3 regions of the Janthinobacterium sp. TPC_1 genome follow, and region 3 is predicted to be linked to each of the others. Evidence: predicted binding sites of a transcription regulator. Region 3 holds the regulator's gene; each other region holds the start of a gene.
The links. Region 3 encodes sigma-54, which starts transcription at its own class of promoters, with help from an activator protein. Its sites were predicted from a motif close to TGGCANGNAANCTGCTTT; they were not measured.
Positions count from the first base shown of each region.

Region 1: a site for sigma-54 is predicted at 8,041-8,058, ahead of ACQVLG_RS17230 (PEP-CTERM sorting domain-containing protein). Genes of this name have one in related genera too.
Region 2: a site for sigma-54 is predicted at 6,932-6,949, ahead of ACQVLG_RS11295 (beta-propeller fold lactonase family protein). Genes of this name have one in related genera too.

Region 1 covers NZ_CP195157.1:3,498,467-3,508,645, reverse strand. The annotation lists gene ACQVLG_RS17285 (class I SAM-dependent rRNA methyltransferase) at 1-253, opposite strand, end outside; gene ACQVLG_RS17280 (head GIN domain-containing protein) at 408-1,217, shown strand; partial or broken gene ACQVLG_RS17275 (dihydrodipicolinate synthase family protein) at 1,214-2,106, opposite strand; gene ACQVLG_RS17270 (aldolase) at 2,133-2,948, opposite strand; gene ACQVLG_RS17265 (helix-turn-helix domain-containing protein) at 3,092-3,640, shown strand; gene ACQVLG_RS17260 (YaeQ family protein) at 3,704-4,246, opposite strand; gene purU (formyltetrahydrofolate deformylase) at 4,286-5,167, opposite strand; gene ACQVLG_RS17250 (hypothetical protein) at 5,331-5,519, opposite strand; gene ACQVLG_RS17245 (phasin family protein) at 5,512-6,024, shown strand; gene ACQVLG_RS17240 (KGG domain-containing protein) at 6,055-6,456, shown strand; gene ACQVLG_RS17235 (YgjP-like metallopeptidase domain-containing protein) at 6,583-7,095, shown strand; gene ACQVLG_RS17230 (PEP-CTERM sorting domain-containing protein) at 7,182-7,775, opposite strand; gene ACQVLG_RS17225 (LOG family protein) at 8,086-8,631, opposite strand; gene ACQVLG_RS17220 (tetratricopeptide repeat protein) at 8,643-9,416, opposite strand; partial or broken gene ACQVLG_RS17215 (TetR/AcrR family transcriptional regulator) at 9,458-10,128, opposite strand.
Region 2 covers NZ_CP195157.1:2,296,062-2,306,240, forward strand. The annotation lists gene ACQVLG_RS11260 (hypothetical protein) at 1-534, shown strand, start outside; gene ACQVLG_RS11265 (RtcB family protein) at 737-1,972, shown strand; gene rtcA (RNA 3'-terminal phosphate cyclase) at 1,989-3,053, shown strand; gene pedF (cytochrome c-550 PedF) at 3,142-3,627, shown strand; gene ACQVLG_RS11280 (substrate-binding periplasmic protein) at 3,653-4,486, shown strand; gene ACQVLG_RS11285 (TonB-dependent receptor family protein) at 4,648-6,420, opposite strand; gene ACQVLG_RS11290 (TonB-dependent receptor plug domain-containing protein) at 6,444-6,809, opposite strand; gene ACQVLG_RS11295 (beta-propeller fold lactonase family protein) at 7,014-7,970, shown strand; gene adh (aldehyde dehydrogenase) at 8,223-9,743, shown strand; gene ACQVLG_RS11305 (DUF779 domain-containing protein) at 9,799-10,179, shown strand, end outside.
Region 3 covers NZ_CP195157.1:2,097,948-2,108,126, forward strand. The annotation lists gene lptA (lipopolysaccharide transport periplasmic protein LptA) at 1-346, shown strand, start outside; gene lptB (LPS export ABC transporter ATP-binding protein) at 346-1,101, shown strand; gene ACQVLG_RS10255 (RNA polymerase factor sigma-54) at 1,106-2,584, shown strand; gene hpf (ribosome hibernation-promoting factor, HPF/YfiA family) at 2,654-3,016, shown strand; gene ACQVLG_RS10265 (3-hydroxyisobutyryl-CoA hydrolase) at 3,144-4,229, shown strand; gene rapZ (RNase adapter RapZ) at 4,230-5,093, opposite strand; gene hprK (HPr(Ser) kinase/phosphatase) at 5,378-6,313, opposite strand; gene ACQVLG_RS10280 (PTS sugar transporter subunit IIA) at 6,350-6,832, opposite strand; partial or broken gene queF (NADPH-dependent 7-cyano-7-deazaguanine reductase QueF) at 7,176-8,019, opposite strand; gene ilvA (threonine ammonia-lyase, biosynthetic) at 8,098-9,633, opposite strand; gene ACQVLG_RS10295 (YqaA family protein) at 9,835-10,179, shown strand, end outside.

The DNA of each region.
Region 1 (10,179 bases), 1.4 Mb from region 3:
CGCGGCGCTTGATCAGCGCGTGGTCGACCGGTTCGTCTTCCTTGAAGCTCCAGATGCGCGCGCGGATCTGCGACTTCGAATTGTAGGCGGCGCGGGCGATGAATTGCTTCGACGAACTCTGCACGATGGCCGTCGAGCCGGGCTTCATTTTTTCCTGCGGCTTGCCTTCGACTTTTTCAATCGCGGACGCGTAAATCCACGATTGGCCCAGCAAGCTCTTTTCCTTGCCCTGTTTGATGGTGATGATCAGCATGTAATTCCAGTAGTGTGAGCGGCGCGTGCCGCTCGTCGTATGTCCAATACCCGCATGATACCTCATGCCATCCTGTCGCATCCTCCTGCATTCCATGCCGCTGCCGGTGCAGTCTGTCGCAGCGCGGTACGCAGGCGCGGCCGGCTGGCATACCATGCACTTATACCAATTCAACACAGGGAGCAAGAATGACACAGCCACTTTTCCACCGCCGCCATGCCACCGCCCTGCTGCTGGCCGCCTGCGCGCTGGCCATCCCGGCCGCGCCGGCGCTGGCGTCGCGCTCGACTGGATTTCCGGCAACAGCATCCAGGGCAGCGGCAAGCTGCAAAAGCAGACGCGCGAAGTAGGCAATTTCCATGCCGTGGCGCTGAACGTGCCGGGCACGGTCGAATTGCGGATTGGCAACACGGACAGCGTCACCATCGAGGCTGACGACAATATCCTGCCGCTGATCGACACGGCGGTGGAAAACGGCACCCTGCGCATCCGCCCCGCCAAGCGCAACGCCAACTTCCGCCAGAGCAGCCTGACCATCGTCATCCAGGCGCGCCAGGTGGAACGCATCAGCGTGGGCGGCTCGGGCAACATCACGGCAACGGGCTTGCGCGCGGAAAAGCTGCGCTTCGACGTGGGCGGCTCCGGCTCCATCGATGCGCGCGACCTCGACAGCCGCCAGGTTTCCATCGCCATCGGCGGCAGCGGCAACTTCAAGGCCAGCGGCAAGACGGAGCAGCTGACGGCCTCGATCGGCGGCTCGGGCAATATCCAGGCGGGCCGCCTGGCCGCGCGCGAAGTGCAGGTGAGCATCGGCGGCTCGGGCGAGGCGCAAGTGTGGGCCAAGGATGACTTGACCATCAGCATCGGCGGCTCGGGCGAAGTGAGCTACTACGGCGATCCGCGCATCAGCCGCAGCATGCAGCGCTCAAGCAGCATCAAGCGCCTGGGTGCCGCGCCGAATTAAGCCGTCAGGCCGGCCAGCACGGCGGCCAGCTCGCGCGTGGCCGCCTCGCCCAGCGGCTGCAGCGGCGCACGCGGCGTACCCACATCAAAGCCCCGCAGCGCCAGCCCCGCCTTGACGGTGGGCGGCAAGCCCCCTTTCATCAGGCATTGCAGCAATGGCAATTGCTGGAAGAACAGTTCACGCGCCCGCGCCAGGTCGCCCGCCTGCACGGCCGCATACAGGGCAGGGCCAGCGGCAAGCCCGCATGCAGGTTGGGCGCGGCCGTGCACCAGCCGCGGGCGCCGGCCGCCAGCGCGGCAAAGGCCAGGGTATTGCTGCCGTTGTAGAACGGCAACTTCCCCCCGCTCAGCTGCGCCAGCCGGTGCATGCGCTGGATGTCGCCCGTGCTTTCCTTGACCATCGTCACATTCGGCACCTCGCGCCAGATGCGCACGATCAGCTCGGGCGACATATCGATACCGCTGGTGGCCGGATTGTTGTACAGCATGACCGGAATGCCCACGGCGTCGCCGATGCGCGCCACGTGGCGCACGATTTCTTCCTCGCTCAATTTCCAGTACGACACGGGCAAGACCATCACCGCGTCGGCGCCCTGCTTTTCCGCAAAGCGGGCGCGGCGCATGGCGCCCGCCGTAGTCAGGTCGGAAATGCCCACCACCGTGGGCACGCGCCTGGCGACGGCGGCCAGCGACGTGGCGGCGACGGCATCCCACTCCGCGTCCTGCAGGTAGGCGCTCTCGCCCGTGCTGCCCAGCGGGGCGATGCTGTGCACGCCGTCGGCAATCAGGCGCTCGATCAGTTGCTGCAGGCGCGGCAGGTCGACGTCGCCGCCATCGGCCGTGAACGGGGTGACAGGATAGGCAATGATGCCGTGAAATAAGGTTTGCATGATGTCGTGTTCTCCGGTGAGTGTCGTTATGCCAGGCAGTCGGCATGCTGGCGCAGGGCGCGCCGCGCGTAATAGGCGAAGGTCACCGTATCGCGCCGGGCCGTGGAAATCCAGTCGTGCGCCTCGCGCGCCAGGGCCGGCGGCAAGGGCAGGATGGTGCCCGCCGCCATGGCCAGCAGTTGCAGGCGGGCTGCCCGTTCCATCAGCAAGGCCAGCATGCACGCCTCTTCCACCGTGCGGCCCACCACCAGCTGGCCGTGATGGGCCAGCAGGATGGCGCGCTTGTCTCCCAGGGCGCCGGCGATGATCTCGCCTTCTTCATTTCCTACCGGCACGCCCGGCCACGAGGGCAGGAAGGCGCAATCGTCGAACAGGGGGCAGGTATCCATGTGCGACACCTGCAGCGGCTGCTCCAGCATCGACAGCGCCGCCACGTGCGTGGGATGCGTGTGGATGATGCAGGCCACGTCCGGGCGCTGGCGGTAGATCCAGCTGTGAAAGCGGTTGGCCGGGTTGGGAATGCCCTCGCCATGCACCACGCGCAGGTCATGGTCGACCTCGAGCAGATTGCTGGCCGTGATTTCATCGAAGCCCAGGCCCAGCTGTTGCGTGTAGAACGTGCCGTCCTGGCTGCCACGGCAGCTGATCTGCCCTGCCAGGCCGGAATCATGCCCGCCATCGAACAGGATGCGGCAGGACAGCGCCAGGGTTTGCCGCGCCGACCACGGGCTGTTCGGTGTGACGCTGGCCAGGCGCCGCTCGGCGATGGCCACCAGTGCGTCTTTCGACAAGGCCAGGCTGGCGCCCGGGGCGGCGACTTCATATGGAGTATTTTGCTGCATCGTCTTTCCTTCACTCATGCTGACTACGCTTCCCGGCATGCACGGCAGCAGCCGTGCAACCCAATCCAAGGAAACTGAGTGTATATTTTAGGACACTTTGTGTCATGAGGTACAATAGTTTTTTTAAATCGACCGATGCAACCATGGCTATGCGTCTGAAACTGCTGAGAAAACACAAGGGCTGGACGCTGGAACAGCTGGCGGAAAAAAGCGGCTTGACGAAGAGTTACCTGTCCAAGGTGGAGCGGGGCCTGAGCGTGCCCTCGATCGCCGTGGCGCTGAAACTGTCGCACGCGATGCAGGTGGACGTGGAGCAGCTGTTCAGCGACAGCCACCGGCAGGCGGCCGTGACCATCACGCGCGCCGGCGATCCGGGCAGCGCGGGCGCGACGCCGCCGCTGCCGCATTTCGCCAGCATCGCCGCCGGCGTGGCACCGAAGAAAATGCTGCCCTTCATGGTGTATCCGGCGCCCGATTTCGCCGCCTCCGCCTTCAAGGAACATGCGGGCGAGGAATTCCTGTTCGTGCACCAGGGCACGATTGAAATCGAATTCCCGCAGGAAACCGTGCAATTGCACACGGGCGACTCCGTGTATTTCAACGCGCTGATTCCGCACCGCACGCGCAGCATCGGCGCGCAGCAGGCGCAGTTGCTGGTGATCGTCAGCAACGACGAAGACGCGGCCCCGTAAAGCGGCGCCGCAACGCAAAAAGCCCGGAGCGATCCGGGCTTTTTGCGTTTCAGACAGTCAACTTCAGCGCGCCGGCTTCACCGGTTCGCGGTCGATCAGCACCGTGTTGACGCTGTCGGTCAGCCAGATCTGGCCATCCTGGATCGTGCATTGCAGCTGCATGGTGCGTTGCGCCAGCTTGCTCATCTCTTGCGCCGCGTCAGACGGCAGGTTAATCACGGTCAGGTTCTTCGCCCGTTCCAGTTTATTGGCGATCTGCTTCCACCAGATGTGGCTGGTTGCGCCATAGCTGTAGACGATCACCTGCTCCGAACGGCCGCACGCCTTCAGGATGCGTTTTTCATCGGGCTGGCCCACTTCGATCCACAGCTCGATGGCGCCCGTCAAGTCCTTCTGCCACAGGTCCGGCTCTTCCGTGTCGAAAAGGCCTTTGGTAAAGGTCAGCGCCTCGTTGGCGTGGATGGCGAACGCCAGCAGGCGCACCATCATGCGCTCGTCCGTTTCGGACGGGTGGCGCGCCAGGGTCAGCGCGTGATCCTGGTAGTAATTGCGGTCCATGTCGGCGATCTGCAGATCGGCTTTGAAAATTGTTGCTTTGAGGGCCATCGTGTTTCTGTCTCGGTAAAGTGAATTGTGAAGTCGGTATCAGCGGAAAACCACCGTCTTGTCGCCATTTTTCAGGATACGGTGCTCGACGAACCATTTCACGGCGCGCGCCAGCACCACGCACTCGACGTCGCGGCCGATGGCCGTCAGGGTTTCCGCATCCATCGCATGGTCGACGCGCTCGACGTCCTGCTCGATGATCGGGCCTTCGTCCAGGTCGCCCGTGACGAAATGGGCCGTCGCGCCGATCAGCTTGACGCCGCGGTGATGCGCCTGCGCATACGGCTTGGCGCCCTTGAAGCTGGGCAGGAAGGAATGGTGGATATTGATGGCGCGGCCGTCGAGCGCCTGGCACAGGCCCGGCGACAGAATCTGCATGTAGCGTGCCAGCACCACCAGGTCGATCTTGTGCGTGTCCATCAGGTCGAGGATCTTCGCTTCCTGCGCCAGCTTGGCCGCTTCCGGCGCGCCGGCCGCCAGCGGCAGGTGGTGGAAGGGAATATTGTAGCTGGCCGCCAGCTGGTAGAACTCCATGTGGTTCGACACGATGGCGGGAATTTCCACGTTCAGCAAGCCGCTCTTGTAGCGGAACAGCAAATCGTTGAGGCAATGGCCGATCTTCGACACCATCAGCATCACGCGCGGCTTGACGCGCGCATCGTGCAGCTGGCCGTGGAAGGGGCCGTTGACCTGCATGGCTTGCGACAGGGCGGCGAAGTCGCTGCGCAACTGGGCGTCGCTGACGGCGCCGTCTTCCAGCGCGAAATGCACGCGCATGAAGAACAGCTGGGATTCCTGGTCGCCGAACTGGGCGGAATCGAGGATGTTGCAGCCACGTTCGGCCAGGAAGCCGGAGACGCGGTGCACGATGCCGCGCTGGTCCAGGCAGGACAGGGTCAGGATGTATTCGGGATGCGTCATGGTCGCGGAAATAGGTAAAAAAGTAAGGCGATGCTCGGCTCAGCCACGCGCGCCGGCCATCGGCTGCGCTGCCGCGAGCCGGCTATTGTCGCACGGCCGGGCCTGTAAACCTGCATTTTCCACACAAGCGGCATGGCGGCGGCGCCGGCAAACCGATTGACGTTCATTTGATCTGGCACAAAGTCATCGCGTTTTTCTGGCGGCCAGCGGCCATTCTCGCGCCAAACCCCCATCCGCCATGGAACCTGGCACGCCATCCGGCGTCTATCCCTTTGCTTGTTTCACCATACGTCGCATCCGGTGCACCGGGTGTTTTCTGAATCAGCTTTTCATTGAGGTAGAACATGTTCACAAACAGTCTTTCCCCCAGTCTCAGCCCCGCCCTGAAGTCCCACCTGGAGGCCCAGTGCAATTTCGCCACGGAACTATCGCGCAAGCTGTTCGATACAGCGCAGCAACTGAGCGAACTCCATCTGCGGCTGGCGCAAGATCTGCTGCAGGAATGGAGCAACGCCAGCCAGCAGCTGCTGTCCGCGCGCGACACGGGCGAATTCATGTCGCTGGCGGCCGCGCAGCTGCAGCCCGGCAGCAACAAGCTGCAGCAGTACCAGCATCAGCTCGGCAACCTCATGGCCAACGCCAATGTCGAGATGAACCGCACGGCAGAAAACCACCTGCCCGAAGCGAGCCGCACGGCCGTGGCCTTCGCTGACGAAGTGGTGCGCAAGACGGCGGAAGAAACGGAAAAAGCCACGCAGCGCCAGCGTGAAATGATCGAAAAAATGCATGCCGCGGGCCGCAGCGACGTTGTGGCCCGCAGCCGCGATACCAGCCGGCAATCCGATCAGGCACATTGAACACCACCACTCGACAGCAAGGAGAGCGACATGGCTAGCAATCAAGGTAATGAACAGGGCAAAGGCGCTGGCAGCAGCCAGAAAGCCGGCGAAGCGGGCAGCACCAAAGGCACGAGCAAGCGCGGCTTCGCCGCCATGAACGAGGAGCAGCAGCGCGAAATCGCCAGCAAGGGCGGCCAGGCAGCCCATCAAAAGGGCACGGCGCATGAATTCGACTCGGAAGAAGCGCGCCGGGCCGGACAGAAAGGGGGCGAAGCCGTCAGCCGCAACCGCGAACACATGGCGGAAATCGGCCGCAAGGGCGGTGAAAGCCGGCAATCGGCCCAGCGCGCCAATGAAAGCCGCAGCAGCACGGCGGCACGCAGCGGCAGCACCGAGCAGCAATCGAAGACTGGCCGGCAGGGCAACAAGGACGAGGACGACAAGGGTTGACGGCCGGCTTGACGACGGCACGGGGCGGCTGCGGCAGCCCCGTGCCGGGGCAGGTGCAGCACGCGGGGCGCGGCGGTATGGTACATTCTCGCCTTACCGACACCTCCGCGCCCCGCCCGCCCCCGCATGCAGCCATCCCTGAAATACCTGAGCGCCTATTCCGAACAAACGCAAACGCAAGTGCAGCAACTGATCGCGCAGGACAAGCTGGGCGAAGTGTTGTTAAAACGCTACCCGAACGCGCATGACGTGCGCAATGACAAGGCTTTATACCAGTATGTGCAGGATTTGAAGAATGAATTCCTGCGCAATGCCGAGCCCATCAACAAGGTGGCGTTCGACAGCAAGATCCATGTGATCCAGCATGCGCTGGGCTTGCACACTTCGATTTCGCGCGTGCAGGGTGGCAAGCTCAAGGCCAAGCATGAAATCCGCGTGGCCACCATGTTCAAGGAAGTGCCGCTGGAATTCCTGCGCATGATCGCCGTGCACGAACTGGCGCACGTGAAGGAAAAGCAACACGACAAGGCTTTCTACAAGCTGTGCACGTATATGGAACCGCAATACCACCAGTACGAATTCGACGTACGGCTGTACCTGACCCAGCTCGACCTGTCGGGCCAGCGCCTGTGGTCGTGACGGCCAGTGCCGGAAAGCATGACAAAGCCGCCAAGTGGCGGCTTTTTTTTACGCGCGGACCGGCAAAGCCGGCGCCATGGTCAGGCTCAGGCCGCGTTCTTGCGGCGGCGCAAAAAGGCCAGCAGGCCCAGTCCGCCCAGCAACATGCCATACGTGGCAGGTTCCGGCACGGCGCTCACGCTGGCGGCGATGTTATCGACCTGGAAGGTGTGGAAGGCGCCTTCCTTCCACGATGCCGACAGCAGGTTGTTGAAGCCCGTGAACGTGTAATCGCTGAACGTGTGGCTGCCATCGAGGCTGAAGGTCTGGGTCACCGTGCCGCCGCCTACCTGGTGGCCGACGAACGTGACATCGTAGGAGCCTGGCAAGCTCACGAAGTCAGCCAGGCTGATCGAGCTGAGCGAAAAGGCCGCGCCATCGGTACGGCTCAAGGTTGTCGTCGTCAGCACCGTGGCGCCAAGGCCGGCCGAGCCCGCATAGGCAAAGTTGCTTTGATGGGCAGAACTCAACAGGCCCAGGAAGCTGCTGTCGAAATCGTAGCCCCCTTCGGAATAGGAGTTGAAGACGGAACCGAAGATGCCGGGCTGCTCCAGCGCATCGAAGCCGATGGTGGTGCTTTGTGCGTGGGCACCGCCAGCGGCGAGGATGGCGGCGACGGCGGTCGCGCGCAAGAAGGTCATTGGTTTCAAAATAGCATCCTTTCAAGATGATGAAGTGGCGAGATTGTGGCAACTTGCAATTCCTGGGCGTCGTCGCGGGAGCGCGGGAAGCGCTGCACCGGGCGTCCGACGACCTGTCTTTTGAACAACGCCAGTAGACCACATTCATATATAAAAAGCATCTTCATTTTCAAAAAAACATGCATACAGAGAAACATTCTGGACATATTTTTATTAATTGAATTGTTGAGCTCGATCAATTTTTCCGTGTAGAAATAAAAAAAGCCATGCACTTTTCAGGGCATGGCCATATCGCATCGCACCGACAATACTAGGGCGCGCACTCCTTCAGGCGCTGCACCAGCGCTGCGGGATCGGCATCGGCGTTCAGGAAAGCGGCGTGCTGCGGACGGATGAAACCCTGCTCCTTGCCGTTTTGCACGAAGGCGATCAAGCCATCATAAAAACGGTCGACATTGAGCAAGCCGATGGGCTTGGCGTGCAAGCCCAGCTGGGCCCAGGTCAGCATCTCGAACAGCTCTTCCAGGGTGCCGTAGCCGCCGGGCATGGCGATGAAGGCATCGGACAGGCTGGCCATCATCGCCTTGCGCTCGTGCATGTCCTTCACGATGAACTGGCGCGTCAAGCCCATGTGGCCCACTTCGCGCTCGACCAGCTGGGTCGGGATCACGCCCGTCACCTCGCCGCCCAGGCGCAGCACTTCGTCGGCGATCACGCCCATCAGGCCCACCTTGCCGCCGCCGTACACGAGCGAGATATTTTCCGCCACCAGCACGCGCGCCAGTTCGCGCGCCGCCACCGCATAGTCGGGCGAGACGCCCGCGTTGGCGCCGCAATACACACATAAAGCCTTGATCACAGTAATCCCTACCCTTTCAATTCATCGATCGCCGCCTCGACCTCGAGGCGCTCCTTGGCGTCCAGTGCCACGCACTGGGCCGCCTTTTCATACAGGGCCAGCGCTTCCGCCAGCTTTTTCTTTCCATCGAGCATATTCAACGCGCGCGCATATTCGCTGTGCGCCAGCGCCGAATACGGCGTCAGAGCCAGCGCCGTCTTGAAGTGCTGGTAGCCGTCTTCCTTGTTGGCGCCGTAGGTCAGGCTGCCGATCATGGCGCCGACCTTGTCGATAATTTCCGTATGATAAATCCCAAACGCGATATGCGCTTCCGCATGCATGGGCGCCACCGTCATCGTGCGGTCCAGGCTGTTTCGCACGCGCGCGCCCATGCCTTGCGCCAGGGCCTTGACGACGGAGGTGCCCAGCGCATAGCGGCCCAGGCTGTAGGCATGCCAGTAGTAGCCGGCCGGATTGTCCGGCTGCTCGCTCTGCTGGCGCTCGCAGCGCTCGGCCACTTCTTCGTACATGTCGAGTTTCTGGCTGTCGTCCACTTCCAGGTGCGTGGCATAGATGCAGGTCGCCTTGTGCGCCACCGCATAGCCGGGCACGCCGATGGCCAGGCCCAGCTTCACGGCGCGCTCGAAGTCGCCCGCATGGAAGGCCAGCCAGGCTTGCACCAGCGCCGGGTGCGTGGGAAACGGTTCCACATCGCCCGCATGCAGGCGCGCCCAGGCCGCTTCCAGGGTCTGCGGCGTGTAGACATATGCCTCGTCCGGATAGGGAAATTGTTTCCAAGCCATCGATCTCTCCTGTAAATGACGACGCGGCGCCAGCAGCCGCGTCAGTCGTTCTTGAGTTTGGTCACATACTCTTCCGACAGTTTGCGAAACAGCAAATGCGTTTCATTGCGCAAATACGCCCGATCAGGGACAGCACCTGGTAGCAGCCGCGCGCCAGCGCATCGGACATCGATTGCTGCTCGCTGTACTTGCGCGGGTTGCGCACATACTCGTACGACAGCCAGTAGGTGGCAACGACCACCATATTCGTCGCCATGGCAGCCACTTCCATGTCCGACGCTTCGAGCGACTGTTCGCTGCGCAAGTCTTCGCACAGCTGCGTGGCCACCTTGATCTTGTGCGCCAGGATCAATTTGAAGTGCAATTCCAGCTTGCGGTTGCGCGAGAGCAAATCATTGAGGTCGCGGTAAAAAAAACGGTAGCGCCAGATCAGTTCGAACATCAGGTGCAGATACAGCCAGACATCCTCGATATTCGAGCGGCGCCCGTCAGGCACGGTCAGGATGCGTTCGATTTCCGCCTCGAACTGGACGAAGATCGAATTGACGATGTCGTCCTTGTTACGGAAGTGGTAATACAGGTTTCCCGGCGAAATGTTCATCTCTTCCGCGATCACGGTCGTCGTGATATTCGGCTCACCAAACTCGTTGAACAGGCGCAGCGACAACTCCAGGATGCGTTCGCGGGTACGGCGTGGTGCTTTTTGTAGCATGGCGGGCAATCTCTCTGTGTTCTGCCTCAAGCATACCACCTAAGATAGCCG
Region 2 (10,179 bases), 200 kb from region 3:
GGCAGCGCCACCTCGAGCGTGCGCTGCATCGACGTGGCGGCTCTGGTGGCGGCGGCCATGCTGCGCAAGAATCCGGACGCGATGGTGCTGCCGTTCGAGCACAGCGTGGTGCAGTGCGCACTTGGCGCCGATGACAGCGTGATGGAGAATGCAGCCAGACTGGCGGCCATCGGCGGTGGCGGCACCAATTGCAGCGCGCCCCTGCTGCGCATGAACAGCAGGAAGGAGCTGGCCGACCTGGTGATTTATGTGTCCGATAACGAATCGTGGATAGACGCGAAGCGCAGCGGCGCCACGGCGACCATGGGACAGTGGCAGGTCTTCAAACAGCGCAATCCGCAGGCAAAGCTGGTGTGCATCGATATTGCGCCGCACGCCACCACGCAGGCGATGGAGCGCGAGGATATCCTGAACATCGGCGGCTTTTCCGATGACGTATTCAGGATCATCGCCGCCTTTGCCGCCGGCCAGCTTGACCCCGCCCACTGGGTGGGAGAAATTGCCGCCATCGATATCGCGGCACCAGCTTGTTGAAGTAAAGCGCATGAATGCGGACAAGACTACATAACAGACGTCTTGTCCAACCTTGTCATGCGCCGCAGTGCCCCGAATGCCGACAGGATTACATCGATCAGCCGCGTCAAACCGGCCTGGCAGGCGCAGTCAGCCTGGCAGAAAATCCTGTCCCCACCTTGTCGGGTTGTCCTACTGATTAAAATAGAAGATGAGAGAAGCGATGAAGAAAGAAGAATACGAAGTCCTGCATACCGAAGGCAGCCGTCCCGTCAAAATGTGGACGCGTGGCGTGCCTGTCGAAGAAGCGGCCAAAAAACAATTGCGCAACACGGCGACCCTGCCGTTCATCTACAAGCATATCGCCGTCATGCCCGACGTCCACCTGGGTAAAGGGTCGACCATCGGCAGCGTGATCCCTACCCTGGGTGCCGTGATTCCGGCGGCAGTGGGCGTCGATATCGGTTGCGGCATGATGGCGGCGAAAACCACGCTGACGGCGAATGATCTGCCCGATAACCTAGGGCCGCTGCGCAGCGCCATCGAGCGCGCCATTCCGCACGGGATGTCGCCGAAGACGCGCGGCCAGCGCGGCCGTGACGAGGGTTCCTGGCATACGCCGCCCTCGGTGGTCGATGCCGCGTGGCTGCAGCTGAAGGATGAATTCGACGCCATCTGCCTGAAAACGCCCAAGCTGAAGAACACGAACAATTATCGTCACCTGGGAACCCTGGGCAGCGGTAACCACTTCATCGAAGTGTGCCTCGATGAACAGGGTTCCGTGTGGTTCATGCTGCATTCCGGTTCGCGCGGCGTGGGTAACGCCATCGGCACGCATTTCATCGAACTGGCCAAGCAGGACATGCGCACCCACTTCATCAATCTGCCCGACCAGGACCTGGCCTATCTGGCTGAAGGCACGCAGCATTATGAAGATTACGTGGAGGCGGTGGGCTGGGCGCAGCGGTTTGCGCGCAACAACCGCGAAGTGATGATGCAGAATCTGATCGCGGCCGTGCGCACGGTCATTCATAAACCGTTCCAGACGCACGTGGAAGCCGTCAACTGCCACCATAACTATGTGCAGAAGGAGCACCACTTCGGCAAGGACGTGTTGATCACGCGCAAGGGCGCTGTCTCGGCCCGCGCCGGAGAATTGGGCATCATTCCCGGCTCCATGGGCGCGAAGAGCTTTATCGTGCGCGGCAAGGGCAATGCGGACAGTTTTCATAGCTGCAGCCACGGCGCGGGCCGCACGATGAGCCGCACGGAAGCGAAGCGGCGCTTCAGCCTGGACGACCAGATCCGCGCCACCGAGGGCGTGGAATGCCGCAAGGATGCAAACGTGATCGATGAAATTCCGATGGCCTACAAGGATATCGATGCGGTGATGCTGGCGCAGCGCGAACTGGTCGATGTCGTGCATATCCTGAAGCAGGTCGTCTGCGTCAAAGGTTAACAGAGAGAAAGAAGAGATGATAGAAATTGATGGAGCGCAAGGTGAAGGCGGCGGACAGATTTTGCGCTCGGCGCTGAGCCTGTCGATGATCACGGGGCAACCGTTTCGGCTGATTAACATTCGCGCGGGGCGGGAAAAGCCCGGCTTGCTGCGCCAGCATTTGCTGGCCGTGCAGGCGGCGGCCGCCATTTGCGGGGCGCGCACGACGCCGGTGGCGCTGCGCGCAACCAGCCTGGAATTCGTGCCTGGCCCCATACGCGGCGGCGATTACCGCTTTGCCATCGGCAGCGCCGGCAGTTGCACCCTGGTATTGCAAACCCTGTTGCCAGCCCTGCTGCATGCGGATGGGCCGTCCACCGTGCGCATCAGCGGCGGCACGCACAATGCCATGGCGCCGCCCGTGCATTTTTTGCAGCGCGCGTATGGCCGCATCCTGGAACAGATGGGCGCCGAGGTAGAGATTGCGCAGCAGCGCTATGGCTTTCATCCCGCAGGCGGTGGCGAGGTGCTGGCCACCGTGCAGCCGTGCCCGCGCTTGCGGCCCATCGTATTGCTGCAGCGCGGCGAACGGAAGGCCGGGTATGCGGAAAGCGTGGTGGCGGGCGTGCATGTGAACGTGGCGCAGCGCGAGCTCGAGCGTGTCGCCAGCGGCATGGGCTGGAGCGGCAAGCAGCTGCGCATCGTCGGCTTGCCGGCGGAGCAGGGCCCGGGCAACGTCTTGCTGCTGACATTGGAGCATGAACACGTCACGGAAGTATTTACGTCGTTCGACGAAAAGTCCCTGCTGGCCGAATCCGTGGCCAAGCGCCTGTTGAACGAGGTGCGCGGCTATCTCAAAACGGACGCGGCCGTGGGCGAGCACCTGGCCGACCAGCTCCTGCTGCCCATGGCGCTGGCCGGTGGAGGTACTTTCAGCTGCAACAAGGTGTCGCAGCACGCGCTGACGAATGCCGAGGTGATTTCCCGCTTCTTGCCCGTGCGTATCACTTTCGAGCAGCAGGAGCGGGCCAGCAATCTGTACGGTGGCCGCCGTCTGACGTACGCGGTGACACAAATACCTGTTGCAGCTGTTCCAAATTGATACATGGGCAGCCAGATGTGGGGTACGCAAGCATGGCATGGCATTTGCTCTTCTTTGGATATTCACTAAAAAAACCAAGGAGACCAGCATGACCTATTCCATCCGCACCCTGCTCGGCGTAGCCGCCGCCGGCGCCGTTGCCCTCACTTCCCTGCTGACCTTGCCGCAAGCTTATGCGCATGGCAATGTCACGCCGCAAGGTGTCGACACCACGGGTTTACCCAAGGTGGGCGACAAGTGGCTCGAGCAAAACCCGTATCGGGGCAACAAACTGGCCCTGACGGTGGGGACATCCGCCTACAACCAGAATTGCGCCCGCTGCCACGGCATTGAAGCCATCTCCGGCGGCATCGCGCCGGACTTGCGCCAGCTGGACCGCGATTGTTTCGGTATCAAGAATGAGACAAAGAAACAGGCTTGCTATAAGGAAACGGACAATTATTTCCTGGCGACTATCCGCCACGGTAAAGTACGCAATGGCGCCGTGTACATGCCGCCGTTCGAAGGCGTGTTCAACCAGGAAGCCATGTGGGCCATCAAGACCTACCTGGAAACCCGCCGCGAATCCAATTAAGCCGAATTGATCACGAAGGAGTCCCATGCGTTCATTTCAATTCCGGGGCACGCGCGCGATGCTCTCGCTCGCTTGCCTGGCGCTGTGCGCAGCCGCGCCGGCGCGCGCCGACTGGCAGAAAGTGCAGCAGTCGGGCAGCCTGAAAGTGGCGGTGTACAACGAGTTCGCGCCGTTTTCCGACAAGGGCACGGGCATCGATATCGACATTGCCGAAGCGCTGGCGAAAAAGCTGGGCTTGAAACTGAGCTTGCTGCCATTTCCCGCCGGCGAAAACCTCAACGATGATTTGCGCAATATGGTGTGGAAGGGGCATTACCTCGGTTATGGCCCCGCCGACGTGATGCTGCACGTGCCGGTCGACAAGAAATTGATGGCGGACAACGACAAGGTCGAGATCTTCGCGCCGTACTACGTGGAAACCGTGCGCCTGGCGCGCAGTGCGCATGCCGTGCCGCAATTCGATGGCGTCGCCTCGCTGGCTGGCAAGCGCATCGGCGTGGAAAAGGTCTCGATCGCCGCCATGCTGATGCTGGGCGAGGACAATGGCAAGTATCGCGACGACGTGCACATCTTCGACACGGCCGCCGAAGCCTTGCAGCAATTGCAAGCAGGCAAGCTCGACGCCGTGCTGGCCAACCGTTCGGAAATCGAGTCGGTGCTGAAAAGCGATCCCGCTTTCCCCTTGAGCGAAGTGGCGTTCGCCCGCTTGCCGCGTGCCGGCTGGGCCGTGGGCCTGGCCGTCAGCAAGCAACAGCTCGATGTAGCCCAGTTACTGCAGGCTGCCATGAACGAGATGGCGGCCAGCGGCGAATTGAAAACCATCTTTGAGAAATATGGCGTGAAGGAAGCGCGACCATAACAGGCCATGTTGAATGACAATAAAGCCCGCGCATCGGAAGAGGCGCGGGCTTTTTCATGAGAACGCCTGAAAAATGTTCAGGGCAAGGCGCATTGCCGCAGGCAGTACGAATAGTACGACAAGGCAATGCAACGCGGCCATGGACTTTTTCTCAGGTGTTCTTAAAACGCGTATTGGGCGCTGACGCCTAACAACCAATTGCGCCCCGGCGCCGCCTCATAGTAGCGCTTGTTGCTGTCGCCGACGATGACGGAGCCCACGTAGGTCTTGTCGAAAAGATTGTTCAGGCGGGCAAATTCCTTGAAGCGCCAATTCCCTACGTTTTGTTTGGCGTTGAAGCGTGCATTGAACACCGTGTAGCCGGGTGCCGGTTTTTCGATGTTGCTGTCTTCCGCGTAGACCTGGTTGCTGGCCACGCTTTCCAGTGCCGCGCCGAAACGGTCGAGCGTGTCTTTCCAGGCCAGTTCCGCGAACAGGTTGGCGCTGGGCACGCCCGGCAAGCGGCTGCCTTCGCGCACGCTGCCAAACGCCTGGTCATACACGGCGTGCAGGCTGGTGATAGCCACTTTTGTCGTGAAGCCATACGGCAGGTTCGAGTCGAGCGACACTTCCATACCCTGGCGTAAGGTCTTGCCCCCATTGCGATAGCTGGTGCGCCCGCCGCTGGAACTGTCCACGACCAGTTCGTCGTTCGTCTTGATCTGGAACAAGGCTGCGTTCACATGCGTGTTGTGATTGATTCTGGCCTTGATGCCCGCTTCCAGGTTGGTGCTGGTGGCCGGTTTCAGCTGGTAATTGAAGCCGCCGCCCGTGCCCGAGTAAAACAGTTCGTTCAGGGTCGGCGCTTCGAAGCCGCGCGCGGCGCTGGCGTAGACGTTGACGTTCGGCGTCAGTTTGTACAGCAGGCCCAGCACCGGTGTCGTGTGGCTGAACTCGAGGCTGCCGCTGTCGTCGCCATTACCGAGGAAATGGTCGTCGACAGCCACTTTCATCTTGCTGTAGCGCAAACCTGCGCTGAGCAGCCATAGCCCGCTTTGCCATTCCGTCTGGATATACGGATCGAGGCTGGAGACGACATCCTGCTCATCGCGGCGCAGCTTGCCCTTCACGCCGAAGGTATTGCCAATGTAATTCTCATAGCCGGTGCGGTCGTCGCTGGAGCGGCCATAGTCGATGCCGATGGTGGTGCTCAGCTTGCCGCCCGCCAACTGGTTCACGTGCAGCCAGTTGGTGTCGATGCCATAGAACTGGCGCTGGAAGTCGACCACGCCGCCCGAATGTTTGAGTACTCCATTAACAGTTTGATTTTGCAGGAACTTGGAGAAGGCCTGGTACTGGATCACGTCGCGGTTGCCGCCATACACCATCACATGCAGGCGGTCCTCGCCGAATGATTGCTCGTAGGTGGCGCCGATTTGCTGGTGGTCGATGCTTTTGCGCGTGTTGTAGCGCTCGGCCAGGGTGCGTTTCGGGTTTTGCGTGTCGCTCGCATCGATTTCGCCGGCGCGCGGGTCGCGTGCAAACGTGGGCCAGGTGACGCCCAGCGGATCTTGCGTATTGCCCTGGTGCAGGCTGTTGGCGACGATGGTCAGCTTGCTGTCTACCGTCGGCTTGATGGTGATCTTGCCGAACGCCTGTTCGCGTGTGGCGGCGCTGTGGTCGCGGAAACCGTCCGTGCGGAAGCGCGAACCGTCGAGCACGTAGCCGATGCCGCCTGCCTGGCCTTGCGCCGACAGGTCCACCTTGCTGGTGCCGAAACTGCCGCCCGTTACGTTCAGTTCGACGGATGGTGGATTTTGCCCATCCCTGGAAAACAACTGGATCACGCCGCCCGAGTGGTTGCCATAGATGGCGGAGAACGGCCCGCGCAGCACTTCGATGCGCTCGGCCGTATCGAGGTTGAAGGTGGCGGCCTGGCCTTGGCCGTCAGGCATGCTGGCGGGAATGCCATCGCTGATCAGCTTGACGACGCGCGCACGCCGAAGGCCGAGCGGGCGCCGAAGCCGAAGCCGCGCGACGAGATTTGCAAGTCCTGCGCGTAGTTCTGGCGGTTCTGCACGACCAGGCCGGGCACGGCGGCCAGCGCTTCCGAGGCATTGACGCGGATTTGACCCTCCTGGATGCGGGCGCTGTCGACGACGTCGATGGAGGCCGGCACTTCCTGGCTGGGGTGGGCGATGCGGCTGCCGCTGATGACCACCGTATCCATGAGTTGCCCGGCGGCCAAGTCAGCGGACTCGGCGGCGAAAACGTGGGGGGCGAGGGTGGCGCTGCCGGCGACAAACAGGCTGGCGATGGTGTTCAGGCGGAAACGATGCTGCATGCGGATTCTCCAATGTGAATAAAAGCCTGCTTGGTCGCGTGCGCGGCGCAGGTCTGCATAGTTGTATCAAGCAATATGCCTGCCATGTCTCCATTGGTGGGCGGAAATTATACGCGTGTCAGTGGCACGGCGTTTGCATACAGCAATTATCAGAGGCGCCGCTAGCGCGCGCTTTTCCTGTGTTTTGCCATTGAAAAGGTGATTATGCCCAACTTCTTCTCGCGCTTGCGCCAGGTGTGCTGGCTGCTGCCCGCGCTCGCCAGCACCGCCGTCCAGGCCGCTCCATTTGCCTATGTCCCCAATGAAAAATCCGGCACCGTGAGCGTGATCGACACGGCGACCGACCAGGTCGTACGCCAGATCGCGGCGGGCAAGCGGCCGCGCGGCATCGCCGCCGACCCGACCGGACGGCAATTGTTTGTCACGGATGCCGCCAGCAGCGCCTTGTTGCTGATCGATAACGCGACCGGCGCGCCCGTGCGCAGCGTAGCGCTGGGCAAGTCGCCCGAAGGCGTCAGCGCTTCGCATGACGGCAGTTACGTGGCCGTGGCCGTCGAGGAAAACAATAGCGTGGCCTTGCTTGATGGCCAGACGGGCGTCTTGCTCGCCGACATCAAGGTGCAGGGACGCAATCCGGAACACGCCGTGTTCAGCCCCGATGGGCGCTGGCTGCTGGTCAGCGCGGAAGAGGCCGAGCAAGTCGACGTCATTGATGTGGCGCAACGCCGTCAGGTGGCGTCCATCGCCGTGGGACTGCGTCCGCGCGGCATCGGTTTCAGTCCGGACTCGGGCCGCGCCTATGTGGCGTGCGAACTGGTCAATGCCGTCTACGTGATCGATATGGCCGCGCGCAAGGCGATTGCCACCATTCCAGCGGGCAAGAATGCCAACGGTATCGCCGTTCAACCCAGCGGCAGGCAGGTGTATGTCTCGAACGGCATCGACGGCACGGTGATGGTGATCGACACGGCCAGCAATCAGGTGACGGCCACCATTCCCGTTGGCAAGCGCCCATGGAACATGGCCATCACGCCCGATGGCGCCAAGCTGTACGTGGCCAACGGGCGCTCGAATAGCGTTTCCGTCATCGACACGGCCAGCGCGCGCAAGGTGGCCGATATTGCCGTGGGCGAATTGCCATGGGGTGTGGTGATTCGGTAGTGGTACAGGGCAGGTGTTCCAGTCTGGTACACCTGTTCCATTGTGCAGCGGCGACGGGGCGCTACGGCAGCAATTGAACCCGCCGATATCGCCACCAGGCCCTTGCAACAGAGGTAAAACCCGCTAAGTTGGGTAGGGGGATGGCGAGCTGGCACGGCATTTGCGGAAGACTGCGTGTACTCACCCCATCTGTACCAGGACGTTTGATTTTAATTAAGTAATTTCATTCTAATTAACCCGATAGAGGACGACATGAATCTCGCAGACATCAGCAAACTGGGCGTAGCCAATCCCTTCAAACAACGCTATGACAATTACATCGGCGGCAAATTCGTTGCACCAGTAAAAGGTGAATACTTTCCCAACATCACGCCGATCACCGGCTTGCCGTTTTGCGAAATCGCCCGTTCCACGACGGAAGACGTCGAGCTGGCGCTGGATGCCGCGCATGCCGCCAAGGAGGCCTGGGGCAAGACTTCGCCTGCCGAGCGCGCCAATATCCTGAACCGCATCGCCGACCGCATTGAACAGAACCTGAGCCTGATCGCCACGGCGGAAACCATCGACAACGGCAAGCCGATCCGCGAAACGATGAATGCCGACATTCCGCTGGCCATTGACCATTTCCGCTACTTTGCCGGCTGCATCCGCGCGCAGGAAGGTTCCGTCGCGCAAATCGATGCGGAAACCTATGCCTACCACTACCATGAGCCGCTGGGCGTCGTGGGCCAGATCATTCCCTGGAATTTCCCGATCCTGATGGCCGTGTGGAAACTGGCGCCAGCGCTAGCCGCCGGCAATTGCGTCGTCCTGAAACCGGCCGAGCAGACCCCCGCCTCCATCATGGTGTTGATCGAGCTGATTGGCGACCTGTTGCCGCCGGGCGTGCTGAACATCATCAACGGTTTCGGCCTGGAAGCGGGCAAGCCGTTGGCGTCGAGCAAGCGCATCGCCAAGATCGCCTTCACGGGCGAAACGGGCACGGGCCGCCTGATCATGGGCTACGCCGCGCAAAACCTGATTCCCGTCACCCTGGAGCTGGGCGGCAAGTCGCCGAACATCTTCTTTGAAGACGTGATGGATGCCGATGATGATTATTTCGACAAGTGCCTGGAAGGTTTTGCCATGTTTGCGCTGAATCAAGGCGAGGTGTGCACCTGCCCATCGCGCGTGCTGATCCAGGAATCTATCTACGAGAAATTCATCGAACGTGCCTTGAAGCGCGTGGCCGCTATCAAGCAGGGCAATCCGCTCGACGCTTCCACCATGATCGGCGCCCAGGCGTCGCAGGAGCAGCTGGAAAAAATCCTGTCCTACCTCGACATCGGCCGCCAGGAAGGTGCCGAAGTGCTGGCCGGCGGCGAGCGCAACACGCAGGCGGGCGACCTGGAAGGCGGCTACTACGTGCGTCCGACCGTGTTCAAGGGCAACAACAAGATGCGCATCTTCCAGGAAGAAATTTTCGGGCCTGTCGTCTCCGTGACCACCTTCAAGGATGAGGCCGACGCGCTGGCGATTGCCAACGACACCCTGTACGGCCTGGGCGCCGGCCTGTGGACGCGCGATGGTTCGCGCGCCTTCCGCATGGGACGCGCCATCCAGGCGGGCCGCGTGTGGACCAATTGCTACCACCTGTACCCGGCCCACGCCGCGTTCGGCGGCTACAAGCAATCGGGTATCGGCCGCGAAAACCACAAGATGATGCTCGACCACTACCAGCAAACGAAGAACTTGCTGGTGAGCTATAGCCCGAAAGCGCTGGGCTTCTTCTAAACCGGCAACAGGCGCCGCCCCTGTTCCTCGGGTGCGGCGCGCAGAAAGGGATGCCATGAGTGCAGCAATTGCCCGGGTGGTCGCCACCGAAGCGGCGCTGGAAATGATGGACAAGTTGCGCCAGCGTCACGGCCCGCTGATGTTTTTCCAGTCGGGCGGCTGCTGCGACGGCAGCGCGCCCATGTGCTACGCGCTGGGCGAATTCGATGTCAGCGATACCGACATCTATCTCGGCAATTTGAATGGCACACCGTTCTACATGGGACTCGAGCAATTCGAGTACTGGGAGCATACCCAGTTGATTATCGATGTGGTCGATGGCAATGGTGGCATGTTTTCACTCGACAACGGCACGGGCAAGCGCTTCTTGACGCGCTCACGCCTGTTCACCGATGAAGAGTGCGCCTTGTTGCATGCGCAGCCGCACGACCACGGC
Region 3 (10,179 bases):
CTGGGCCGATCCCGGCAAGCTGGCCACCTTCCGCCAGAAGCGCGATGGCGCGGGCGACCTGTGGGTCGAAGGCGAAGCGGAGCGCGTGGAATACAACAACAAGACGGAAGTGGTGAAACTGTTTTCCAGGGCCAAGCTGACGCGCCTGGAAGGCACGAAAGTGACCGACGTGGCCAATGGCGCCTTCATCTCGTATGACAGCCGCAAGGAAGTGTTTGCGATGGAAAATTCCGACAGCGGCACCAGCACCCCCGATGGCGGCAGCGTGCGCATGGTGATCCAGCCGAAGAACAAGGCGCCGGCGGCGGAGAAAGCGCCGGCTACGCCCGCGCCAGGAAAGAAATAATGGACAATACCCGTTGCGGCAGCACCCTGATCGTTCGCGGGCTGCAAAAAACCTATGGCAAGCGCCAAGTCGTGCATGATGTCTCGCTGCAAGTCGAATGCGGCGAAGTGGTGGGTCTGCTGGGGCCGAACGGCGCCGGCAAGACGACTTCGTTCTACATGATCGTCGGCCTGGTGCCGTCGGACGGCGGCAGCATCGATATCAGCGGCGTGGACATTTCCAGCCTGCCGATCCACCGCCGCGCGCAGATGGGCCTGTCCTACCTGCCGCAGGAAGCGTCCGTGTTCCGCAAGCTGACGGTGGAAGACAATATCCGCGCCGTGCTGGAAATCCAGACCGTCGAAGGCCGTCCCCTGAAGAAGGCCGAGATCGAGGAGCGCCTGGATAAACTGCTGGCCGACTTGCAGATTGAAAAGCTGCGCGAGAACCAGGCCCTGTCCCTGTCCGGCGGCGAGCGCCGCCGCGTGGAAATCGCCCGCGCGCTGGCCACCGACCCGCGTTTCGTGCTGCTCGACGAACCGTTTGCCGGCGTGGATCCGATCGCCGTGATCGAAATCCAGCGCATCGTGCGTTTCTTGAAGGAGCGCAATATCGGCGTGCTGATTACCGATCATAATGTGCGCGAGACGCTGGGTATTTGCGACCGTGCCTACATCATCAACCAGGGCTCGGTGCTGGCGTCGGGACGCCCCGACGACATCATCGCGAACGAGTCGGTACGCCGGGTCTATCTGGGCGAACACTTCCGCATGTGAGCCAATGAAACAATCATTGCAGCTGCGCACGTCGCAGCACCTGGCACTGACGCCGCAGTTGCAGCAATCGATACGCCTGCTGCAATTATCCACCCTGGAATTGCACCAGGAACTCGAGCAGCTGCTGACGGACAATCCCTTGCTCGAACGCCTCGACGATCCGCTCGACCGTTCGCTGCGCCTGCTGTCCGACGGCGCCCTGAGTTCCACGGCCGCGCCGGCCGAAGCGCCGCCCCAGCCGCCAGGCCAGGAGGCGCCCGCCGCACCGGCCGAAGCGGACGGGTTTGACGGCGAGGCGGGCGAGGGCCCGGCCGCCGCGGAGGGCGGCGACAGCGACTGGAGCGAGGCGAGCCGGGGCAAGGCGCCCGACGATGAAGATTCGCGTCCGCAACTGGAGGCCCATCACTGCACCCTGCGCGAGCACCTGATGGAGCAGATGCGCGTGACGGTGCTTGAATTGCGCGACCGCGCGCTGGTCGAGCTGATCATCGATGCGCTCGACGACAATGGCTACCTGGAAGAGTCGCTCGACGACATCCTGGCGCGCCTGCCGGAAGAGCTGGAAATCGACGCTGACGAGATGCGCACGGCCTTGTCGCTGCTGCAAAGTTTCGATCCGCCGGGCGTGGGCGCGCGCAATGCGTCCGAATGCCTGGCGCTGCAAATCAGGCGCTTGCCGCACGTCGCCATGGTGACGCGGCGCATGGCCCTCGTCATCGTGGAAAAGCACCTGGCCTGGTTTGCCCAGCGCGATTTCAACAAGCTGAAAAAAGCCCTCGATTGCGACGATGAAGACTTGCGCGAGGCGCAGACGGTGATTCGCCAGTGTAATCCGCACCCGGGCGCCGTGTTCGCCTCGGACGTGTCCGATTACGTGGTGCCCGACGTCGTCGTCAAGCGCGCGCGCAATGGCTGGCAAGTCACCCTGAACAACGACGTCATGCCGCGCCTGCGCGTCAACGCCATGTACGCCAACTTGCTCAAGCAGGGCAAGGGCGAGGGCGCCATGGGCGCGCAGTTGCAGGAGGCCAAGTGGCTGATCAAGAATATGCGCCAGCGCTTCGATACCATCCTGCGCGTGGCACAGGCGATAGTAGAAAGACAAAAGAACTTTTTCTCGCATGGGGCCGTTGCCATGCGCCCCCTTGTGCTCCGTGAAATAGCTGATACACTGGGTTTACACGAGAGTACTATCTCGCGGGTAACAACTCAAAAGTACATGCTGACCCCGCACGGCATGTTCGAGTTGAAATATTTCTTTGGTAGCCATGTCGCCACCGAAGCGGGGGGGGAAGCGTCATCGACGGCGATACGGGCATTGATCGTGCAACTGACAGGAGCAGAAGACCCTAAAAATCCTTTATCCGACAGTAAGATTGCGGACATGCTGGGGGAACAAGGCATGGTGATTGCGCGACGTACTGTTGCCAAATACCGGGAAGCGTTGAAAATTCCGCCAGTGAGCCTGCGTAAGTGTTTGTAAGTTTTTTTCGGTTCCTCTGCGGGCCGGATAGGATGGACCGCACGAACCCGATCATCTTTAGGAGTGTGTATGAATCTCACCATCAGCGGACATCATCTCGAAGTGACACCAGCCATCCGTGAATACGTACAAACGAAGCTGGAGCGCGTGAAACGTCATTTCGATCAAGTTATCGATATTGCCGTGATTCTGACCGTGGATAACCTCAAAGAGAAAGAAAAACGTCAAAAGGCCGAAGTCAACCTGCGTCTGAGTGGCAAAACTGTCTATGTGGAAAGCCTGGCACACGACTTGTATGCCGCAATCGATACCCTGATCGACAAGCTCGATAGGCAAGTGATGAAATACAAAACCAAAGTGCAAGGGCACGGTAAAGAGGCGATCAAGCATCTGCCAGACAACTCAGAGGAAGACGCCGTCGTCGCCGTCTAAGGCCACCGGCTTCCCCCAGTTGTGATCAACTAAGGGCGCACATTGCGCCCTTTTTTGCGTCCTGCGGGAAGCAATATCCGTGGTGAAAGCGCTAGAATGCGCCATCCTCACTTCTTTCCTGCCTGCCATGAGCGACTTCGTCCAGACCTCCATCCGCAACCGCACGGGCCACATCGTGCTCGACCGCCCGAAAGCCTTGAACTCCCTGTCGCTGGAGATGGTGCGCACCCTGAGCGCTGCCTTGCTGGCCTGGCGCGACGATCCGCAGGTGGACGCCGTGGTGATCCGCTCCAGCAGCGAAAAGGCCCTGTGCGCCGGCGGCGATATCCGTTTCTTTTACGATGCGGGCCTGGCCACGCCGCAAGGCGGCAGCGCCCTGCTGGAAGATTTCTTTACGGAAGAATACGCGTTAAATCATGTCATTCACTTTTATCCGAAACCGTATATCGCCGTGATGGACGGCGTGGTGATGGGCGGCGGCATGGGCGTGGCGCAAGCCGGGCCCGGCAACCAGTTGCGCATCGTCACGGGCCGCACGCGCATGGCCATGCCGGAAGTCAATATTGGCCTGTTCCCCGACGTGGGCGGCAGTTACTTTCTTTCCCGCCTGGCGGGCCGGCTGGGCCTGTACCTGGGCTTGACGGGCCTGACCATCGGTGCGGCCGATGCCCTGTACACGGGCCTGGCCGATGTGTATCTGCCCGAGGCGCAGATGGGGGCGCTGCTGGCCCTGTTCGACTCGACGCCGGGCGAGGCCTTGCCGGTGGCCATCAAGGCGCTGGCGGCGCCGTTCCAGGCCGAGGCGGGCGCGGCTTCCCTGGCCACGGCGCGCGCGGCGCTGGACCGCCACTTCGGCGCGGGTTCGGTGGCCGCCATCATGGCCTCGCTGGCGCAGGACCACAGCGCGTTCGCCGCGAAGGCCCTGGCGGCCATGCGCCTGCGCTCGCCCTTGATGATGTCGGTGACCCTGGAATTGCTGCAGCGGGGCGCCCACCTGGGCGTGGCCGACTGCCTGCGCATGGAGCGCACGCTGGTGCGCCACAATTTCGCGCATGGCGAAGTGCTCGAGGGCGTGCGCGCGCTGGTGGTCGACAAGGACAATGCGCCGCGCTGGAACCCCTCAACCCTGGACGAGGTCGATGCCAGCATGGTGGCGCGTTTCTTTGCCCCCGTGTGGCCGGCGCAAGCGCATCCGCTGCGCCACCTCGACTGATTAAGAACGCTCGCGGTGGCGCAGCACGACCCGCTCGTTGGGGCCGAAATACTGCGCCAGCCGCTCCGCCATGTACACGGAGCGGTGCTGGCCGCCCGTGCAGCCGAGGGCCACCGTCAGGTAGCTGCGGTTGTCGGACTTGAATGACGGCAACCATTTCTCGATGAAGGCGCGGATGTCGGCCAGCAGTTCCAGCGCGCTCGGCTGGGCGTCGAGGAAGGCGATCACGGGAGCGTCGCGTCCGTCGAGCGGGCGCAGCGCCAGGTCGTAATACGGATTCGGCAGGGCCCGCACGTCGAAGACGAAATCGGCATCGAGCGGCACGCCCAGCTTGAAGGCGAACGATTCGAAGAACAGGGTCAGCGGCGCGCGTTCGGAGGCGACGATATCCTTGATCCAGGCGCGCAGTTTGTTCGCGCTCAGTTCCGAGGTATCGATCACATGGCCCAATTGCTCGATGGCCGACAGGCGTTCGCGCTCTTCGGAGATGCATTCGATCAGGGTGCGGCGGCTGGCCGGATTCTGGTTCGGGCGCAATTCGTGCGACAGAGGGTGGCTGCGCCGCGTTTCCGAGAAGCGCGCCACCAGCGAATGCGTGGTGGCTGTCAGGAACATGACCTTGACGTCGTGCCCCTGGTCGCGCAGCAGCGCCACATTGTGCGGCAAGCTGACGAGCGACTCGGCGCTGCGCGCATCGACGGCCACGGCCAGCTGCGGCGTGCCTTCGTCAAGCAGGGTTTGCACCAGGCTGGGCAGCAAGGCTGGCGGCAGGTTGTCGACACAATAGTAGCCGGTATCTTCCAGCACATTGAGCGCGACGGATTTACCGGAGCCGGATATTCCGGTGATAAGGACGATATGCATAGCCCGATCATACAATAAAGACCGGCGCTGCGCTCCCGAGGCAATGATCTTTACAAATTATTGCAATTTGGACTGTAGTATTTCTTTGCTGCACGCGCCAACAATGTTGTCGGATTAGCGGGGCCGCCGAGGTGGGGCCTTGCCCCACCTCGGCGGCCCCGCTAATCCGACCTGCGTTGTTAATCGCCGCTCATGGCGAGGCGTTGGTGGAGCAGGGGTTTCGGAGAGCCTTGCTCTCCGCCTGCGTAACGGTTCACCCATGCATGGGTGAACTCCTTGCAACGCTAATCGCCACTCATGGCGAGGCGTTGCCGCTCCATGAACTCCTGCAGGGTATCGATGCCGCGCAGCTGCAGAATCGTATTGCGCACGGCCGCTTCCAGCAGCACGGCGATGTTGCGGCCGGCGGCGACGGGGATGACGACCTTGCGCACGGGCAAGCCCAGCACGTCTTCCGTGGGGAACAGGAAGGGCAGGCGCTCGACTTCCTCTTCCAGCGCGTTGCGGCGCACCAGGTGCACGATCAGTTTCAGGCGCATCTTGCGGCGCACGGCCGTTTCGCCAAAGATGGCCTTGATATCGAGCAAACCCAGCCCCCGCACTTCCAGCAGGTTTTGCAGCAGGGGCGGGCAGCGGCCTTCGATCATATTCGGCGCGATGCGCGAAAATTCGACGGCGTCGTCGGCCACCAGGCCGTGGCTGCGCGAAATCAGCTCCAGCCCCAGCTCGCTCTTGCCCAGGCCCGAATCGCCCGTGATCAGCACGCCCACGCCCAGCACGTCCATGAACACGCCATGCATGATGATGCGCTGCGCCAGTTTTTTCGACAGGTAGACGCGCAGGAAGTCGATCACTTGCGCGGCCGGCAGCGGGGTCGAGAACAGGGGGATATTTTGCTCGTCGCAGATGGCGAGAATGTCGGGCGGCGTTTCCAGCCCTTGCGCGATGATCAGCGCGGGCGGACCGCCGGCGATCAGTTCGCCGATCACGTGGGTGCGCGTGTTGACCTTCAGGCGCTGATAGTAATTGATTTCCTGGTGGCCAAAGACCTGGATGCGGCCCGGATGGATCAGGTTCAAGTGGCCCACCTGGTCGGCGGCCGACGAGACGTCGCCCGAGATCAGGCGCTCGCCGCCGGGGAAGCCGGCGAACCAGCCCAGTTGCAGACTTTCACGATTGTCGTCGTACAGGCGTTGTATCGTCAGCGGCGTTTGCAACATGGCAGTCTTCTTCAGGAGTGGAGGAATACCTGAAGTTTAACCCGCCGCTTGCAGACTGGGTTGCCAATTGACGATGCGCGAATGCACGGATTTCGGTTCGGGATCCGTGGCCAATGCCGTGCGGAAGGCGTCATCGGAAAACATTTCGGCGATTTCCGACAGGATTTCCAGATGTTGCTGGGTGACATGATCGGGAATCAGCAGGAAAAACAGCAGATTGACGGGCTTGCCATCGGGCGATTCGAACGGAATCGGCTCGGCCAGGCGCACGAAGGCGCCCAGCGGCGATTTCAGGGTTTTGCTGCCCTTGACCCGCCCATGCGGCACGGCCACGCCATGGCCCAGGCCCGTCGAGCCCAGGCGTTCTCGGGCAAACAGATTGTCCGAGACGGTAGAGCGGGCGATGCCGTAATTGTTTTCGAAGATCAGGCCGGCTTGCTCGAAAGCGCGCTTCTTGCTGGAGACTTCCAGGTCCAGGAGGACGTTTTCGAGGGATAAGATTTTGCTAAGATTAGTCATGACACTCAATGAAATGGTGCAATGCGCAGAGGGCTTGCGAGCCGAATTATAGGCCTGTTTTCGCGGCCTGTAACGCCAATTCTCAACAGTATACGCCCGCTGCGGGCGCAGTGGGCGCTACAGCCCACGTGGTCATCATTTTAGCAAAAAAATAACATCGGCGCGTATCGGCTATTTCTTGATTAAAAACACGCGGTGCGCCGGTTTTTCCGCCGCCGAATGCCGATTTTCCGATTTTTCAGCGTCTTTGACATGCTCTGCGGCACTACTGCAACGTTGTTTTAAAACACAGCCAACATTCCTGTTGGCATGGTTTTGGGGTGTTGCGCGGTGTTGCCTAGCGTTACTGGCGCGCATTGCGCAGATTGCCCGGCATCGCCCCGGTGCTGAAGTTGCTGCGCCAAGGATTGATATCGAGGCCGCCGCGGCGCGTATAGCGCGCATACACGGACAGCTTTTGCGGCTTGCATTGACGCAAGATGTCGACAAAGATGCGCTCCACGCATTGCTCGTGGAATTCATTGTGTTCGCGGAAACCGATCAGGTAGCGCAGCAGGCTTTCCTGGTCGATCTGCGGTCCCGCATACTCGATCTGCACGCTGCCCCAGTCGGGCTGGCCCGTCACCAGGCAATTCGATTTGAGCAAGTGCGAGACGAGTTTTTCTTCCACCGGCGCATCATCGAACGCCGCCTTCAAGAGCAGCGGCGAGGGTGTGTATTGCGTGATTTCCAGGTCCAGGCGGTCCAGCAGCACACCGTCGAATTCGCCCATTTTGAGCTTGCCGAAATCTTCCTGCAAAGGTCAGTTCCACTTGCACGGGCGCGCCGAAACCGTTCGATAAATCCTGTTTGAGCAAGATCAACAGCGCTTCCGGGCTGTCCAGTTTGGTCTGGTTGAAGGAGTTCAGGTACAGCTTGAACGACTTCGATTCGATGATGTTGGGCGAATCGGCCGGCGCGCTGACCTTGGCAATCGCCACCTGCGGCTTGCCGCGCTGGTTCAGCCACGACAGTTCATAGGCGTTCCAGATATCGAGGCCGAAAAACGGTAATGTACCGTGCAGTTCCAGCTCGTCGCGCTTGCCCTGGCGCGGAATGGGAAACAGCAATTCCGGCGCGTAATCGGTGCGGTAGGCGGAGCTTTTGCCCAGGGGAGATTGTTCGGCGAGGTCGTTGGTGGTGGTCATGGTCGTGTGGCGTGAATTCGGTCAAGCACGCATGGTAGCCTATTTCACCCCAGTGCAATACCGGGGTGAATTCGCTATTTAGCCCAAGAACAGTTTGTAGACGGGATTACTGCTCTCATCCCAATAACGGTAGCCCAGGGTATCGAGGAAGCGGGCGAATTCTCCCATTTCATCGGGCGGCACTTGCAGGCCGATCAGGATGCGGCCCACGTCGCCGCCCTGGCTGCGGTAATGACACAGGGAAATATTCCAGTTCGGCGCCATGCTGTCGAGGAAGCGCATCAGCGCACCGGGGCGTTCGGGGAATTCGAAGCGGTACAGCAGCTCGTCCTGCGCCAGCCGGCTCTTGCCGCCCACCAGGTGGCGGATGTGCGACTTGGCCAGTTCGTCGTGCGTCAGGTCCAGCGTCTTGAATTCGTGTTCCTCGAAGGTCTTCGCCAGCACGCTTGATTCATGCCTGTCGGCAATTTGAATGCCGACGAACACGTGTGCGGCTTTTTCATCGCTGATGCGGTAGTTAAATTCCGTCACGTTGCGCGCGCCGATGAGCGAGCAGAAGCGCTTGAAGCTGCCCCGCTGTTCGCGCATGGTGACGGCAAACACGGCTTCGCGGAATTCGCCCAGCTCGGCCCGTTCCGCGACGAAGCGCAAACGGTCGAAATTCATGTTCGCGCCGCTGGCGATGGTGATCAATGTTTCATTGTTGACGGGGTGCTTGGTCAGGCTGGCCCGTTCCACATAGGCCTTGGCGCCGGCGATGGCCAGCGCGCCGGACGGCTCCAGGATGCTGCGCGTATCCGTAAACACATCCTTGATGGCGGCGCAGATGGCGTCCGTGTCGACCGTGATGATTTCATCGACATACGCCTGCACCAGGCGGAAGGTTTCCTCGCCGGCCAGGCGCACGGCCGTGCCGTCGGCAAACAGGCCCACGTCGTTCAGGGTCACGCGCTCGCCGGCCTTCAGCGAGCGGGCCATGGCGTTCGAATCGACGCTTTGCACGCCGATGATCTTGATGTCGGGGCGAATCTGTTTTACGTAAGCAGCAATGCCGGCGATCAAGCCGCCGCCGCCGATGGGCGCGAAGATGGCGTGGATGGGGCCGGCGTGCTGGCGCAGGATTTCCATGCCGATCGTGCCCTGGCCGGCGATCACGTCCGGATCGTCGAACGGGTGCACGAAGGTCAGCTTCTGTTCCTTTTCCAGCGTCAGCGCATGGTTGTAGGCATCCGTGTACGACTCGCCGTGCAGCACCACTTCCACGTTGACGCCGCCGCGCCCCTTGACCGCCTCGACCTTCACCAGCGGCGTGGTGGTCGGCATGACGATGACGGCACGGCAACCCATGCGCGCGGCCGACAGGGCCACGCCCTGGGCATGGTTGCCGGCCGAGGCGCAAATCACGCCGCGCTTGCGGTCCGCTTCGCTGAGCTTGGACATCTTGTTGTAGGCGCCACGAATCTTGAAGCTGAACACGCTTTGCATGTCTTCGCGCTTGAAGTAAATCTGGTTGTTCAGGCGCTGCGACAGGGCAGGGGCCAGTTCCAGCGGCGTTTCGGTGGCGACGTCATAGACGCGGGCGGTCAGGATTTTCTTGAGGTAGTCGATGTTCATAGTCTGCAAGCAAGTGATTCTGGGCCAGAAAGGGTCTGGAGCGTGTCGGGCGATAGTGGCTGCGCCGCGGCGGATAGCCTGGCGACAATAATGCTCTGTGGAACTAGGGGCCGGTGGGCCCTTGCTGGTCGGCGCGGATTGTGCGGCGCGCAAGCTGCTCTTCATTATAATGGAGAGCCTTACCGCATCGCGAAGTGTTCCATGATCGAATCCGCAATCGCCTGGCTGCTGCAGCTGATCGCAGCGCCGGAAGTCGGGCTGACATCGGTCTTTCTGATCAGCTTTATTTCCGCCACCCTCTTGCCGCTCGGCTCGGAGCCGGCCGTGTTTGCCGTCATCAAGGCCAATCCCGCCCTGTTCTGGGCCGCCATCGGCGTCGCCACGCTGGGCAATACCCTGGGCGGCATCGTCGACTACTGGATGGGTTACCGGGCCAAGCAGGCGTTCGCCAAGGAGCGCGACACGCGCTGGTTCCGCTGGCTGGCCCGCTATGGCGCCAAGACCATGCTGCTGGCCTGGCTGCCCATCGTGGGCGACCCCCTGTGC